3 regions of the Streptomyces sp. NPDC102451 genome follow, and region 1 is predicted to be linked to each of the others. Evidence: riboswitches for the same ligand, from Rfam matches in the RefSeq annotation. Region 1 holds a riboswitch; each other region holds the start of a gene.

Region 1 (4,833 bases):
CAGCCCCACCTTGTCCATGGTGCGCCCGAAGGCCTTGAGGGCGTCGTCGTACGCGTGGGCGCCGTTGTCCAGCTTGCTGGTGACGAAGACATCGGCACGGTCGAGACCGGACTCCCTGACCGCCTGGCCTACCTCCTCCTCGTTGCCGTACATCTGTGCCGTGTCGATGTGCCGGTAACCGGTCTCGAGAGCGGCCAGAGTGGTCTCGCGGGTGTCCTCGGGCGGGATCTGGAAGGTCCCGAAGCCGAGCTGGGGGATCTCCACACCGTTGTTGAGCGTGATGGCGGGTACCGGGGGCACGGATGACTCCTTGTCGTCGGTGTGGGGCCGGTGCACGGGCGGCGGCTCGCAGCACGCAGCGGAGCGCTGTATTCCGCCCTCTCTGCGGCGTACCCGCCATCAAACGGCGCAAACAGGTTGAAACGACGGAATACCCATCCATCTGCGTGAGGTGCGCGACCGGTCCGGCCGGGGCGTGGGTCAGCCCCGGCCGGACCGGGTCGTCAGGACGCCGACAGCTCCCCGCGGACTGTGCGGGCCGCCGCCACGAGGTTCTCCAGCGACGTACGGGTCTCCGGCCAGCCGCGGGTCTTGAGTCCGCAGTCAGGGTTGACCCACAGCCGCTCGGCCGGGATCGCCTTCAGCCCGGTGCGGAGCAGCTCGGCCGCCTCCACGGCGCTCGGCACACGGGGCGAGTGGATGTCGTACACACCGGGCCCCGCCTCGCGCGGGTATCCGTGCTCCGCCAGCTCGTGGGCGACCTGCATGTGCGAGCGGGCCGCCTCCAGGCTGATCACGTCGGCGTCGAGATCGTCGATGGCCTGGACGATGTCGCCGAACTCGGCGTAGCACATGTGGGTGTGGATCTGTGTGTCCGGCCGCACCTCGCTGGTGGTGAGCCGGAACGACTCCGTCGCCCAGGCCAGATAGGCCCCGTGGTCGGCGGCGCGCAGCGGCAGCGTCTCCCGCAGCGCCGGCTCGTCCACCTGGATGACCGAAGTGCCCGCGGCCTCCAGGTCGGTCACCTCGTCACGCAGAGCGAGGGCGACCTGCTGGGCGGTGTCGCCGAGGGGCTGGTCGTCGCGGACGAACGACCAGGCGAGCATGGTGACCGGCCCGGTGAGCATGCCCTTGACCGGCCGGTCGGTGAGGGACTGGGCGTACGTCGTCCAGCCCACCGTCATCGGCTGGGGGCGGGAGATGTCGCCGGCCAGCACCGGCGGCCGGACGTAGCGCGTGCCGTAGGACTGGACCCAGCCGTGCTGCGTGGCGAGGTATCCCGTCAGCTGCTCCGCGAAGTACTGGACCATGTCGTTGCGTTCGGCCTCACCGTGCACCAGGACGTCCAGGCCGGTCTTCTCCTGGAAGGAGATCACCTCCTGGATCTCGGCCTTGACGCGCTCCTCGTACCCGGCCGCGTCGATGCGTCCGGTCCGCAGGTCCGCGCGGGCGGTGCGCAGTTCGGCGGTCTGCGGGAACGAGCCGATGGTGGTCGTCGGCAGCAGGGGCAGCCCGAGGTGCGCGCGCTGGGCGGCGGCCCGCTCCCCGTACGGCTGGGAGCGGCGGGCGTCGGCCTCGGTCACCGCGGCGGCCCGGGCGCGGACGGCGGGGTCCCGGGTGACGGGGGAGTGCGCACGGGAGGCCAGGTCGGCCCGGTTGGCGGCGAGTTCGGCGGCGATGGCACCGGTGCCCTGCGTGAGGCCCCTGGCGAGGGTGACGATCTCGGCGGTCTTCTGCCGGGCGAAGGACAGCCAGCGCAGGACCTGCGGCTCGATGTCCCGTTCGGCTGCGGTGTCCAGGGGGACGTGCAGCAGGGAGCAGGAGGCTGCCACATCGATCCGTCCGGCGAGCCCGAGCAGGGTGCCGAGCGTGGAGAGCGACTTCTCCAGGTCGTTGATCCAGATGTTGCGCCCGTTGACCACACCGGCGACCAGCCGCTTCCCGGGGAGCCCGCCGACAGCGGCCAGGGCGTCCAGATTCCCGGCTGCGGCCTCGGTGAAGTCCAGCGCGAGCCCGTCCACCGGCGCCTTCGCCAGGACGGGAAGAGCCTCGCCGAGCCGGCCGAAGTAGGAGGCGACGAGCAGCTTGGGCCGGTCGGTCAGCGAGCCGAGGCGGTGGTACGCGCGCTCGGCGGCATCCAGTTCGGCCTGGGTGCGGTCCTGGACGAGTGCGGGTTCGTCGAGCTGCACCCACTCGGCTCCGGCCGCGCGCAGGTCGGCGAGGACCTCGGCGTACACCGGCAGCAGGCGGTCCAGGAGGGTGAGCGGGTCGAAGTCCGCGGCCACACCGGGGGCGGGCTTGGCCAGGAGCAGATACGTGACCGGTCCGACCAGGACGGGCCGGGCGGCCGCCCCCAGCGCGACGGCCTCCTTGAGCTCGGCGGCCTGCTTGGCGGAGTCCGCGGTGAAGACGGTGTCCGGGCCCAGCTCGGGAACCAGGTAGTGGTAGTTGGTGTCGAACCACTTGGTCATCTCCAGCGGGGCGACGTCCTGCGTGCCGCGCGCCATCGCGAAGTAGCCGTCCAGCGGATCGGCGGCGACCGCCGCCCGGTGGCGCTCGGGGACGGCTCCGACCATGACGGTGGTGTCCAGCACATGGTCGTAGTACGAGAAGTCCCCGGTCGGGACCTCGTCGACGCCGGCATCGACGAGCTGCTGCCAGTTCGTACGGCGCAGATCTGCGGCCGTGGCGCGGAGGGCGTCGGCGGTGACCCGCCCCTTCCAGTAGCCCTCGACGGCCTTCTTCAGTTCCCGGTTCTGTCCCTGCCGGGGGTAGCCGTGGACAGTGGACCGCGCAGTCGCGGTCGCGTGCTCGGTGGTCACGGAGATCTCCTTCGCGAGATGAATCCCTGAGATCCCGGCGGCGGGACGAGGACGCGAAGGGGTGACGTACCGGACGGCAAAGGCGTCGGACGACGCGATGATCCGCCAGGTATGTACGCCGACCCGCCCACGAGGTCACCGGGATGTCCGCGCACGGTTGGGCCGCGCGCGGGCAGATGGCAGGTCTTCGGACTCGCGGGCACGTCCTCGTCGAGGACACCTAGTGGCCGTCGCTTCCCAGGTCCGGTTCGTCGGACCCAGTGCTCATGACGGCGGTCGTTCCCGCTCACCGCTGCGGGGCAGTCCCGGAATTCCACCAGGTTCCCTCTTACGACGCATCCCGCCTGGCGGACGGGGCGAACCAGCTGCACCCACAAGCCTACGGGGCCCTCCGAGGGCGCGGTGAGCCAGGTCCAGCATGCGGATGGCGGGCCGCGGACTCACGCAGCGCCCGTGCGCGCGGCCCAGGCGGGCTGGAGATCCCGGTAGTCGATGACCGTGACGCCCTCCCGCGCCACAGCCTCCCGGGCCTCGGGTGACGTCAGGAACGCGTGGTCCGTACGCCGCACCCGCCGGTCGAAGGCCTGCGCCTCCCGGTTGCCGAGGCTGGGATGGACGGCCCATTCGCTGAGCCCGGCCGGCAGGTCGTGGAGCAGCCGGCCGTACAGGGCCGCCTTGTCCTCGGTCGCCAGGGAGAAGCTGTCCAGGAACTCGTGGTCGACGACGGGCAGCCCACGCAGGCGCATCGCGCGCCGCCCCGGCTCCAGCCAGATGCGGACGGCGAGGCCGTACTCGGCGGCCAGATTCCCGGCCTTCGCCGGAGGAGCCTCATGGCCTCCGGCGCCGCCGGACACACCGTCATGAGGCTGCACGACGAGGCGATCCCCTCCTCTACCGACTCGATCACCGCGGCGTTGACGGCCGGGTCCATGCCGAAGTCGTCGCAGTTGACGATCAGCAGGCGGGCATCGGGCGGGAACCCCAGGATCCGGTTCCACTGCGCGGAGGACGTCCCGGGCGACGGTCCGACGGCTGCTCCATCCATGGTCGCAGTCTGGACCCACCCCGACGCTCGCGCACCTGAACAGGGCGCCCACGGCCGTCGGCGCGCCACCGTACGGCCGACCAGCCGGAGCCCGGAAGGTGTCGAAGCGATTCGACAAGCCAATGCTGGGCAGACCGGGCCGGAATTTTCCATTGACACCCTCCCTTCGGGCTGACACCGTCGAAGCGCTTCAACGATCATGGCCGTGGGTCTCGGCCCAGGCCCGACCCTAGGGACCGACCGTGGTGTTCTTCGACAATCCCGTGATCCCCGGCTTCAGCCCGGATCCGAGCATCTGCCGCGTGGGCGAGGACTACTACGTGGCGACGTCCAGTTTCGAGTACGTACCCGGGGTGCCGCTGTGGCACAGCCGGGACCTCGTGCACTGGCGGCTGATCGGGCACGCCCTCGACCGCCCCTCGCAGCTGTCGCTCCCTGACGCGGCTCCCGCATCCTGCGGGGTGTACGCCCCGACGCTGCGGCACCATGACGGTCTCTTCTGGATGATCACGACCGTGGTGGCCGGCGAGGGCACCGTCCTGGTGACCGCCGAGGGCCCCGCCGGCCCCTGGTCGGAGCCGGTGCCGGTCGGTATACCGGGCATCGATCCCGATCTGGCCTGGGACGACGAGGGGAACTGCTGGTGCGTGTTCTCCCACGACGGGATCCGCGGGGTGCGCATCGAGCCGAAGACGGGCGAACTGCTCGGTGAGCCGGTGGAGATGTGGTCGGGCAGCGGGCTCCAGTACCCCGAGGGGCCGCACCTCTACAGGATCGGCGACTGGTGGTACCTGCTGCTCTCCGAGGGCGGGACCGAACGCGGGCACGCCATGTCGGTGGCCAGGGCGCGCACGCTGCCGGGCCCCTTCGAACCGCACCCGGACAACCCCGTGCTGTCCCACCGCAGCACCGGCCACCCCGTGCAGAACACCGGCCACGGCGATCTGGTGCAGGCGCACGACGGCA
Region 2 (4,833 bases), on a different contig from region 1:
CCCGGACCGGATCCACCCCGGCGGCAGTCCCGCGAACGTCGCGTACGGTCTGGCCAGACTCGGCCGGGACACCACTCTGATCACCCAGCTCGGCCAGGACTCCGACGGGCGGCTGATCGAGGACCACCTCGCCTCCGCCGGGGTGCGGGTCCTGACGGACGGCGCCGACGCGCCCACCCCGGCCGCCACGGTCGAGCTGGACGACGCAGGCCGGGCGACGTACAGCTTCGAGATCACCTGGACGCTGGGCCCGGTCGCGCCCTCGGGGGAGCCGCCCCTGCACGTTCATACGGGCTCCGTCGCCACCGCCCTCGAGCCCGGTGCGGACACCGTCCTGGAGCTCGTCCGGTCGCTCCGGAGGACGGCGACCGTCAGTTACGACCCCAACGTGCGGCCCGCGCTGATGGGGGACCACGCCCTTGCCGTGCACCGGGCCGAGCGCATCGTCGCGCTGAGCGACATCGTCAAGGCCAGCGACGAGGACCTGCGGTGGCTGTACCCGGACGAAGCCCCGGAGAAGGCCGCCGAGCGCTGGCTCCGGTCCGGGCCGGCGCTGGTCCTGGTCACCCGCGGAGCCGCAGGCGCGACAGCGTTCGTGCCGGGCACGGACGTGAGCGCCGGGGCGCCGCCCGTCCAGGTCGTGGACACCGTGGGCGCCGGTGACGCCTTCATGTCCGGCACGCTGCACGCCTTGGCCTCGCACGGCCTGCTCGGGGCGGGGAGCCGTGCACGGCTGCGCACCCTGGACGCCGAGGTCCTGGGCGACGTACTGCGCCACGCCGTGGCGTCGGCCGTCGTGACCGTCGCACGGGCAGGCGCCCTGCCTCCCGACGAGGAGGAGCTGTCAGCGGCTCTGACCAGCGGACCGGCCCCGGAGCGGTAGGGGGTCGAGGGGGTGTCCTCGCCCGCACCACGGTCGTTGATTCTTTCATGACCGTGACCCTTACCGACACCGTCCCACCGTCCACCACCGAACTGCTGACCGGCGTCCTCCTCGGCCCGGGACACCGCCGCGAGCACGGATTCTGGCAGCGGCTGATCAGCACAGAACCGTTCCGCCGCCCCGCCGGCGGAACGCCCGAAGAGCGCCTGGAACTCGCCTACGACCGGTTGCGGATCCTCAACCTCTCCCTGGACAGCGGAGCGCGCCTCGCCTCCGACCCACGCGCGCTGGCCGCCCTGCACGCCTGGCTCGGCCCGGTGGACCCCGCGCTGACGACCGTGGCGGGCATCCACTACAACCTCTTCCTCGGCAGCCTCCTTGACCACGAATGCGCCGGCCGCCGCGACCTGTCGGACTACCTGACGATGCGGCGCATCGGCACCTTCCTCTGTACGGAGGTGGCGCACGGCAACAACGCGGCGGCCATGGAGACCACCGCCACGTACGACCGTGAGCGGGACGGATTCGTCCTGCACACCCCCAACCCGGGCGCGCAGAAGTTCATGCCCAACACGAGCCCGGCGGGCGGGGCGAAGTCTGGCCTGGTCGCCGCCCGCCTGGTCGCCGACGGTTCGGACCACGGGGTACGCCTCTTCCTGGTGCCGCTCACCGACGACGCGGAGGCGCTGCCGGGCATCCGGGTGCGCCGGCTGCCCGCCCGGATGGGCAGCCCGGTGGACCACTGCCTGACCTCGTTCGACCGGCTCTTCGTGGAGCGGGACGCCCTGCTGGGATCCGCCGAAGAGGGCGACGCACCGGGGGAGTTCAGGACCGGGCCGGGGGACAGGCGGCGGCGCTTCCTCACCTCGATCGGGCGGGTCACCCCCGGCCGGATCTCCATGAGTGCCTGTGCGGCGGGATCGGCCCGCGCGACCCTGGCGGTCGCCGTGCGCTACGGCGGCCACCGGATGATCTCCGGCAGCCGGGGCGCGCCGCCGGTCCCCGTCAACGCCCACCGGACCCATCACGGACCGCTCGCCTCGGCCATGGCCACGGTCTTCGCCATGAGCCTGCTGTACCGCAGGGCGCAGGAGCGGTGGGAGGCCTGCACGGACGAGGACGGGCGGGCGGAGGCGGGCAGACTCGTCGACGTCGCCAAGGCGTGGATCACCTGGCGGGCCCGAGACGTCATCGTCGAGAGCCGTGAACGCTGCGGCGCGCAGGCGCTCCTGGAGAACAACGGCATGACCGAACTCGTCACGGGCGTGGAGGGGGCCATCACCGCCGAGGGCGACAACATCGCCCTGTACGCCAAGGCGGCCGCGGACATGCTCTTCGCCGCCGAGCCCGGCCGCGACGACGTCCCGGGCCCGGCCCCGCACCCCGGCGACCTGGCCGACCCGCGCTTCCTGGGCAGCCTCCTCGCCTCGGTCCAGGACATCTGGTTCGCCAGGGCCAGGACCCGCGCGCTGCGGGCGCCCGACGCCGACGCCCTGGAGAGGTGGAACTCGGCCTCGGGCCCCGCCCTGCGCGGGGTCGAGGCCTATGCGTACCGGCAGGCCGCCGAGGCCTACGCCGAGGCCCGCGCGACGCTTCCCCCGGGGGCGGCCAGGGACCGGCTGGGGGAGCTCGAGCGGCTGTTCGTCTTCGAGTGGCTCTCCCGCAACAGCGGCGATCTGCTGGCCGCCGGTCTCCTGAGCGGCGATCAGGTGGACGCCCTCCCCGAGGCCGTGGAGGAGCATGTGGCGGCCGTCGCCACGCACGCCGCCGAACTGGCCGAGTCCTTCGCCCTGCCCGAGGAACTGCTCGCCGACTGGCCGATCGCCGGCCCCGGCTACGCGGACGCCTACGACGATCCCGGTGGCCCGTGGAACACCGGCCCGGCGGACGCCCGATGAGCGCCGGCTGCAGGGGGCGGGCGATGTGCGGCCGACTGGGCGAGCGCCTGGAGATCCTTGGACTGCGCGCCGTCCTGCTGGCCTACTGGGGCACCACATCCGTGCTCGCCCGCCGGAGCGGGAAGCCGCACACCGACGGAGGCGAATCGGTTCACCCCAAGAGCTGACCCGCCCGACGTCCGCGCCGGTACGGCGGGGAGACGCCCGCCGTACCGGCGACGGCCCCGAGGCCGCCCCCACGTCGCGTGATAGCTTGCAGACGCCAGTCACACTCCACGTGGAGTCAGGGAATCCGGTGCGAATCCGGAGCTGACGCGCAGCGGTGAGGGGGACGGGCGGGGCCACGGCCACTGGGACACCCTCGGGTGCACCGGGAAGGCGCCCCGTCCGGACGAACCCGAGTCCGAAGACCTGCTGGCACCCGCTTCCGCACCGGGAGCGGAACTCCGTACCGGGCTTCGCGCATGAGCCCAGAGAACGCCGAGGGACTCCGTGCCGCCCATAGCCAGCACCGTACGCCGAACTGCCCTGCTCGTCGCGGGACTCGTCCTCCTGACCGCCTGCGGCGGGGGCGGGAACGAGCCCGCCGCCGACACCGCGCAGGACGACGCCGCCGCAGGCTTCCCGGTGACCCTGAAGAACTGCGGCCGTACGGTGACCGTCGACGCCGCACCGCGGCACGCCGTCTCCCTCAACCAGGGATCGACGGAGATCCTCCTCTCCCTGGGCCTCGCCGACCGGCTCGCCGCCACCGCGACCTGGACGGACCCGGTGATGAAGGGCCTGGAGAAGGACGAGTCCACGGTGCCCCGTCTCGCCGAGAACCAGCCCTCCTCCGAGAAGGTCCTCGCCGAGGAACCCGACTTCGTCACCGCCTCGTTCGAGTCGACCCTCGGCAAGGGCGGCGTGGCGTCACGCGACCAGTTCGAGGAACTGGGCGTACCCACATACCTCTCACCCGCCGACTGCGCGGGCAAGGACAACACCGGCAGCAGCGACGGCTCCCGCACCGAGCCTCTGACCATGGACCGGGTCTACGGCGAAGTGCGCGACCTGGCGAAGGTGTTCGGCGTCCCGGAGCGGGGCGAGAAGCTGGTGACGAGCCTCCGGACCCGCATCGACAAGGCGACCGCGGGCATCGACGCGTCCGACACCACGATGCTCTACTGGTTCGCCAACGCGGAGGCCCCCTACCTGGCGGGGTGCTGCGGAGCCCCCGGCATCATCACCGGGGAGCTCGGCGCGAAGAACGTCTTCGACGACACCCACGAGGAATGGCCCCAGATCAACTGGGAGACCGTCGCCGACCGCAACCCCGACGTGCTGGTCATCGGCGACCTGACCCGTAAGTCGCAGACCGCCGAGAGCGCCCAGAAGAAGATCGAGTTCCTGGAGTCCAACCCCGCCACGAAGAACCTGGACGCCGTCAAGCACAAGCGGTACGTCCTGCTCAGCGGCCAGGCCATGAATCCGACCATCAGGACCGTGGAGGGCGTGGAGCAGGTGGCGGCCGGGCTGCGCTCGTTCGGACTCGCGGGGTGACGGACACCGGACACGTACCGGACGTACCGAAATCCCTTCACGGGACCGCGCACCTGCCGGACCTACCGACGGACGTGCACATCACGGGAGTGCGCGTCGAGCAGCCGCCCGCGGTCCCGGCTGCCGCAGGGGCCCGGATCCTGCGTGACGGCCTGCTGTGGAGCGCAGGGATCGCCCTGCTGCTCCTGTCCGTCGCGGTCGCCGTCACCATCGGTCCCGCCCGCATCTCGGTCCCGGACGTCTGGTCGGCGGTGGCCTCGCACCTCGGCATCGGTCACGGGCGGCTGAGCCCGATCCGGGACGGCATCATCTGGAACCTGCGCATGCCCCGCACCCTGCTCGCCGCGGTGTGCGGCGCCGGGCTCGCGGTGTGCGGCACCGTGATGCAGTCGCTGCTGCGCAACCCGCTCGCCGACCCGTTCGTCCTCGGCGTCTCCTCGGGGGCGTCCACCGGCGCGGTCGTGGTCGTCGTCCTGGGCGTCGGCGGGGGAGCGGTCTCCGTCTCGGGCG
Region 3 (4,833 bases), on a different contig from region 1:
GGGCTCTGTCTGATCGCCCCGTTCGTGGCGATGCTCTGGGTCGGCTCGTACGCGAAGGTCGACCCGACCTTCATCGGCATTCCGTTCTTCTACTGGTACCAGATGCTCTGGGTACTCATCTCGACCGCTCTCACGATGATCGCGTACAAGCTGTGGCAGCGTGACCAGCGCGCCCGCAAGGGGGGTGCGTCAGCATGAAGGACGGCGTGAACGGCGTAGCACTCGCCGTATTCATCTTCTTCTTCGTGGCCGTCACGGTCATCGGCTTCATGGCCGCGCGCTGGCGCAAGGCCGAGAACGAGGCCAGCCTCGACGAATGGGGCCTGGGCGGACGTTCGTTCGGTACCTGGGTCACCTGGTTCCTGCTCGGCGGCGACCTCTACACGGCGTACACCTTCGTCGCGGTGCCCGCGGCGATCTACGCGGCGGGCGCGGCCGGCTTCTTCGCCGTCCCGTACACGATCCTCGTCTACCCGCTGATCTTCACCTTCCTGCCGCGCCTGTGGTCGGTGTCGCACAAGCACGGCTACGTCACCACCTCGGACTTCGTCCGCGGCCGGTTCGGCTCGAAGGGGCTCTCGCTGGCGGTCGCCGTCACCGGCATCCTCGCCACGATGCCGTACATCGCGCTCCAGCTCGTCGGCATCCAGGCCGTGCTGGACGTCATGGGCGTCGGCGGCGGCGAGAACACGCACTGGTTCATCAAGGACCTGCCGCTGCTCATCGCCTTCGCCGTCCTCGCCGCGTACACGTACTCCTCGGGGCTGCGCGCACCCGCGCTCATCGCGTTCGTCAAGGACGGCCTGATCTACCTGGTCATCGCCGTGGCGATCATCTACATCCCGATCAAGCTCGGCGGGTTCGACGACATCTTCGCGAAGGCGGGCGAGGCGTTCGCCCAGACGAACGAGGCGACGGGCAAGCCGCGCGGTGCGCTGGTGCCCGGCGAGATGGGTCAGTGGGGCTACGCCACCCTGGCGCTGGGCTCGGCGCTGGCCCTGTTCATGTACCCCCACTCGATCACGGCGACGCTCTCCAGCCGCAGCCGTGAGGTGATCCGGCGCAACACCACGATCCTGCCGCTGTACTCGCTGATGCTGGGTCTGCTGGCCCTGCTCGGGTTCATGGCGATCGCCGCCGGGATCAAGGTGGACAACGGCCAGCTCGCCATCCCGCAGCTGTTCGAGAACATGTTCCCCGACTGGTTCGCCGGTGTGGCCTTCGCCGCGATCGGGATCGGCGCCCTGGTGCCCGCCGCGATCATGTCGATCGCCGCGGCGAACCTCTTCACCCGCAACATCTACAAGGACTTCCTCAAGCCGGACGCGACCCCGGCCCAGGAGACCAAGGTCTCCAAGCTGGTCTCGCTGCTGGTGAAGGTGGGCGCGCTCGCCTTCGTCCTGACCATGGACAAGACGGTCGCGATCAACTTCCAGCTGCTGGGCGGTATCTGGATCCTCCAGACGATGCCCGCCCTGGTGGGCGGCCTGTTCACCCGGTGGTTCCACCGCTGGGCCCTGATCGCGGGCTGGGCGGTCGGCATGATCTACGGCACGGTGGCCGCCTACGGCGTCGCCAGCCCCACCCAGAAGCACTTCGGCGGGTCCTCGAAGGAGATCCCGGGCATCGGGGAGATCGGCTACATCGGCCTCACCGCCTTCGTGCTCAACGTCGTCGTCGTGGTCGTGCTGACGTTCGTCCTCAACGCGGTGAAGGCACCGGCCGGCGTGGACGAGACCTCTCCGTCCGACTACACGGCGGACGCGGGCGACCCCGGCGTCAAGGCCGAGCTCCCGCCGGCCACGGCGGGCGCCCCGGGCGGCCACTGACCGCCCCAGGAGTACGCGTGACGCCGTCCCGGCAGGGTCTCCCTGCCGGGACGGCGTCGTCACGGCCGACGGCCCCGGTACGGAACGGGGGCGCGCCGTGCCCGCCTCCTGCGGCAGACTGCGCCCATGGACGTATCGATCAGGCCGGCCCTGCCCTCCCAGTTCGCGGATCTGGCCGAGATCACCGCCCAGGCCTATCTCGGCGACGGGCTCCTGGACTTCGGCGCCGAGGACCCCTACCTGGAGCAGCTCCGCGCCGTCGAGCGGCGGGCGGCGGAGGCCGAGGTGCTGGTCGCGCTGGACGCCGACGACCGGCCGCTGGGCGGTGTCACCTACGTCGCGCCCGGCAGCCCGTGGGCGGACATCGCCGGGGGCGGCGAGGCCGAGTTCCGGATGCTGGCCGTCTCGCCGGAGGCCCGCGGGCGAGGCGTGGGTGAGGCTCTCGTACGGGCCTGTATCGAGCGGGCACGGGCCGCCGAGGGGGTCTCGGGGATCGTCCTGTCGACGGCCCCGGCCATGCTGGGCGCCCATCGGATCTACCGCCGCCTCGGCTTCGTACGGACTCCTGAGCGGGACTGGTGCCCTCTTCCGGGCCTCGCACTCCTGACATTCCGCCTGGAGCTCTGAGCCATCACGACACAAGATGTGGGGGCTTCTTCATTCGGCAGCCCCCACATGTATGCTCGACCTCGCTGTCGCCGCAGGGGAATCCGGTGAGAATCCGGAACTGTCCCGCAACGGTGTGATCGGTGCGCTTTGCGCACCCGAAGTCCGAAGACCTGTCGACAGTGCGCCCGGCTCGACCGATCCGGGCGTCGAGACGTCCGGGCCCCGCGGAGGGCCGGTGGACGCCGTGCGCCGTGCTGCCCCTCCCCGGGCGCCGCCGTGTCCGGCTGCCCCGCTCCCGCAGGCCCTGAGCCGAGCGAGGGATAGCCCCAGTGACCATCGCGCCAGCCGACCCGGTTTCAGCCACGGATTCCGAAGGCCGCACGACCGACGCGCCCGGGACCGCACTGCTGCGGACCCTGACCGGCCTCACCGCCGATCTGCCCGACACCGATCCCGGACGGGTGGCCGCCGCCGCACTGCGCGGCCGCAACGCCCGGTCGGACGAGGCCGAGTTGCGCTCGCTGGCCACCGAGGCCGCCGCCGGCCTGATCTCCGAGGACCCGGCCTACTCCCGGCTCGCCGCTCGGCTCCTCACCCGGGCCATCGCGGACGAGGCCGCCGGCCAGGGCGCCGTCTCCTTCTCGGCGTCGGTCGCCGTCGGGCACCGCGAGGGCCTGATCGCGGACCGTACGGCCGAGTTCGTCACACTGCACGCCGCCGCCCTGGACGCGCTGGTCGACGAGGCGCTCGCCGACGGCGCCGACGACCGCTTCGGCTACTTCGGACTGCGGACGCTGCACAGCCGGTACCTGCTGCGCCACCCGCTCACCCGCGACGTCGTGGAGACCCCGCAGCACTTCATGCTGCGCGTCGCGGCCGGGCTCGCCGAGGACACCTCCGAGCGCGCCCTGGAGGAAGTGGCCGCGCTGTACGGCCTGATGAACCGGCTGGACTACCTGCCGTCCTCCCCCACCCTCTTCAACTCCGGCACCCGGCACCCGCAGATGTCCTCCTGCTACCTGCTGGACTCGCCGCTGGACGAGCTGGACTCGATCTACGACCGCTACCACCAGGTGGCGCGGCTCTCCAAGCACGCGGGCGGCATCGGCCTCTCGTACTCCCGCATCCGCGCCCGGGGTTCACTGATCCGCGGCACCAACGGGCACTCAAACGGCATCGTGCCGTTCCTGAAGACGCTGGACGCCTCCGTCGCCGCGGTCAACCAGGGGGGCCGGCGCAAGGGTGCCGCCGCCGTGTACCTGGAGACCTGGCACGCGGACATCGAGGAGTTCCTGGAGCTGCGCGACAACACGGGTGAGGACCAGCGGCGTACGCACAACCTCAACCTGGCGCACTGGATCCCGGACGAGTTCATGCGCCGTGTCGACGCGGACACCGGCTGGTCGCTGTTCTCCCCCGCCGAGGTCCCCGAGCTGGTCGACCTGTGGGGCGACGAGTTCGACGCGGCCTACCGCGCGGCCGAGGCCAAGGGCCTGGCCCGCAAGACGATCCCGGCGCGTGAGCTGTACGGCCGGATGATGCGGACCCTCGCGCAGACCGGCCAGGGCTGGATGACGTTCAAGGACGCCTCCAACCGGACCGCGAACCAGACCGCCGAGCCGGGCCGCGTCGTTCACTCCTCGAACCTGTGCACGGAGATCCTCGAAGTCACCGACGACGGCGAGACGGCCGTCTGCAACCTCGGTTCGGTCAACCTGGGCGCCTTCGTGGCGAACGGCTCGATCGACTGGGAGCGCCTGGACGCCACCGTGCGTACCGCCGTGACCTTCCTCGACCGCGTGGTGGACATCAACTTCTACCCGACCGAGCAGGCCGGCCGCTCCAACGCCCGCTGGCGCCCGGTGGGTCTGGGCGCGATGGGCCTCCAGGACGTCTTCTTCCAGCTGCGCCTGCCCTTCGACTCCCCCGAGGCCCGCGCGCTCTCCACGAGGATCTCCGAGCGGATCATGCTCGCCGCGTGCGAGGCCTCCTGCGACCTCGCCGAGCGGTCGGGTCCCCTCCCCGCCTGGTCCGAGACCCGCGCCGCCCGCGGTGTGCTCCACCCCGACCACTACGACACCGAGCTGAACTGGCCGGAGCGCTGGGACGCCCTGCGCGCCCGGGTCGCGAAGACCGGGATGCGCAACTCGCTGCTCCTGGCCATCGCGCCGACGGCGACGATCGCCTCGATCGCCGGTGTGTACGAGTGCATCGAGCCGCAGGTCTCCAACCTCTTCAAGCGTGAGACGCTCAGCGGCGAGTTCCTCCAGGTCAACGCCTACCTGGTCGACGAGCTGAAGCGGCTCGGCGTCTGGGACGCGCGCACCCGTGAGGCGCTGCGCGAGGCGAGCGGCTCCGTCCAGGGCTTCGCCTGGATTCCCGAGGACGTGCGGGC

What was found. Region 1 has a riboswitch for cobalamin ahead of metE (5-methyltetrahydropteroyltriglutamate--homocysteine S-methyltransferase). Riboswitches for the same ligand answer to the same signal wherever they lie in the genome.
Region 2: it holds a riboswitch for cobalamin, as region 1 does, so the genes downstream of both, ACIRD8_RS05980 (ABC transporter substrate-binding protein) here and metE (5-methyltetrahydropteroyltriglutamate--homocysteine S-methyltransferase) in region 1, are expected to answer to the same signal.
Region 3: it holds a riboswitch for cobalamin, as region 1 does, so the genes downstream of both, ACIRD8_RS16425 (ribonucleoside-diphosphate reductase subunit alpha) here and metE (5-methyltetrahydropteroyltriglutamate--homocysteine S-methyltransferase) in region 1, are expected to answer to the same signal.

What each region holds. Positions count from the first base shown of each region.
Region 1 is NZ_JBIWKD010000015.1:176,562-181,394, forward strand. Features, by position in the region: gene ACIRD8_RS28465 (aldo/keto reductase) at 1-300, opposite strand, end outside; gene metE (5-methyltetrahydropteroyltriglutamate--homocysteine S-methyltransferase) at 504-2,822, opposite strand; cobalamin riboswitch at 2,983-3,203, opposite strand; gene ACIRD8_RS28475 (hypothetical protein) at 3,263-3,568, opposite strand; partial or broken gene ACIRD8_RS28480 (ChbG/HpnK family deacetylase) at 3,688-4,068, opposite strand; gene ACIRD8_RS28485 (glycoside hydrolase family 43 protein) at 4,110-4,833, shown strand, end outside.
Region 2 is NZ_JBIWKD010000002.1:554,925-559,757, forward strand. Features, by position in the region: gene ACIRD8_RS05965 (carbohydrate kinase) at 1-883, shown strand, start outside; gene ACIRD8_RS05970 (acyl-CoA dehydrogenase) at 931-2,781, shown strand; gene ACIRD8_RS05975 (hypothetical protein) at 2,805-2,948, shown strand; cobalamin riboswitch at 3,028-3,215, shown strand; gene ACIRD8_RS05980 (ABC transporter substrate-binding protein) at 3,274-4,323, shown strand; gene ACIRD8_RS05985 (FecCD family ABC transporter permease) at 4,398-4,833, shown strand, end outside.
Region 3 is NZ_JBIWKD010000006.1:193,654-198,486, reverse strand. Features, by position in the region: gene ACIRD8_RS16440 (DUF3311 domain-containing protein) at 1-198, shown strand, start outside; gene mctP (monocarboxylate uptake permease MctP) at 195-1,829, shown strand; gene ACIRD8_RS16430 (GNAT family N-acetyltransferase) at 1,956-2,456, shown strand; cobalamin riboswitch at 2,497-2,631, shown strand; gene ACIRD8_RS16425 (ribonucleoside-diphosphate reductase subunit alpha) at 2,768-4,833, shown strand, end outside.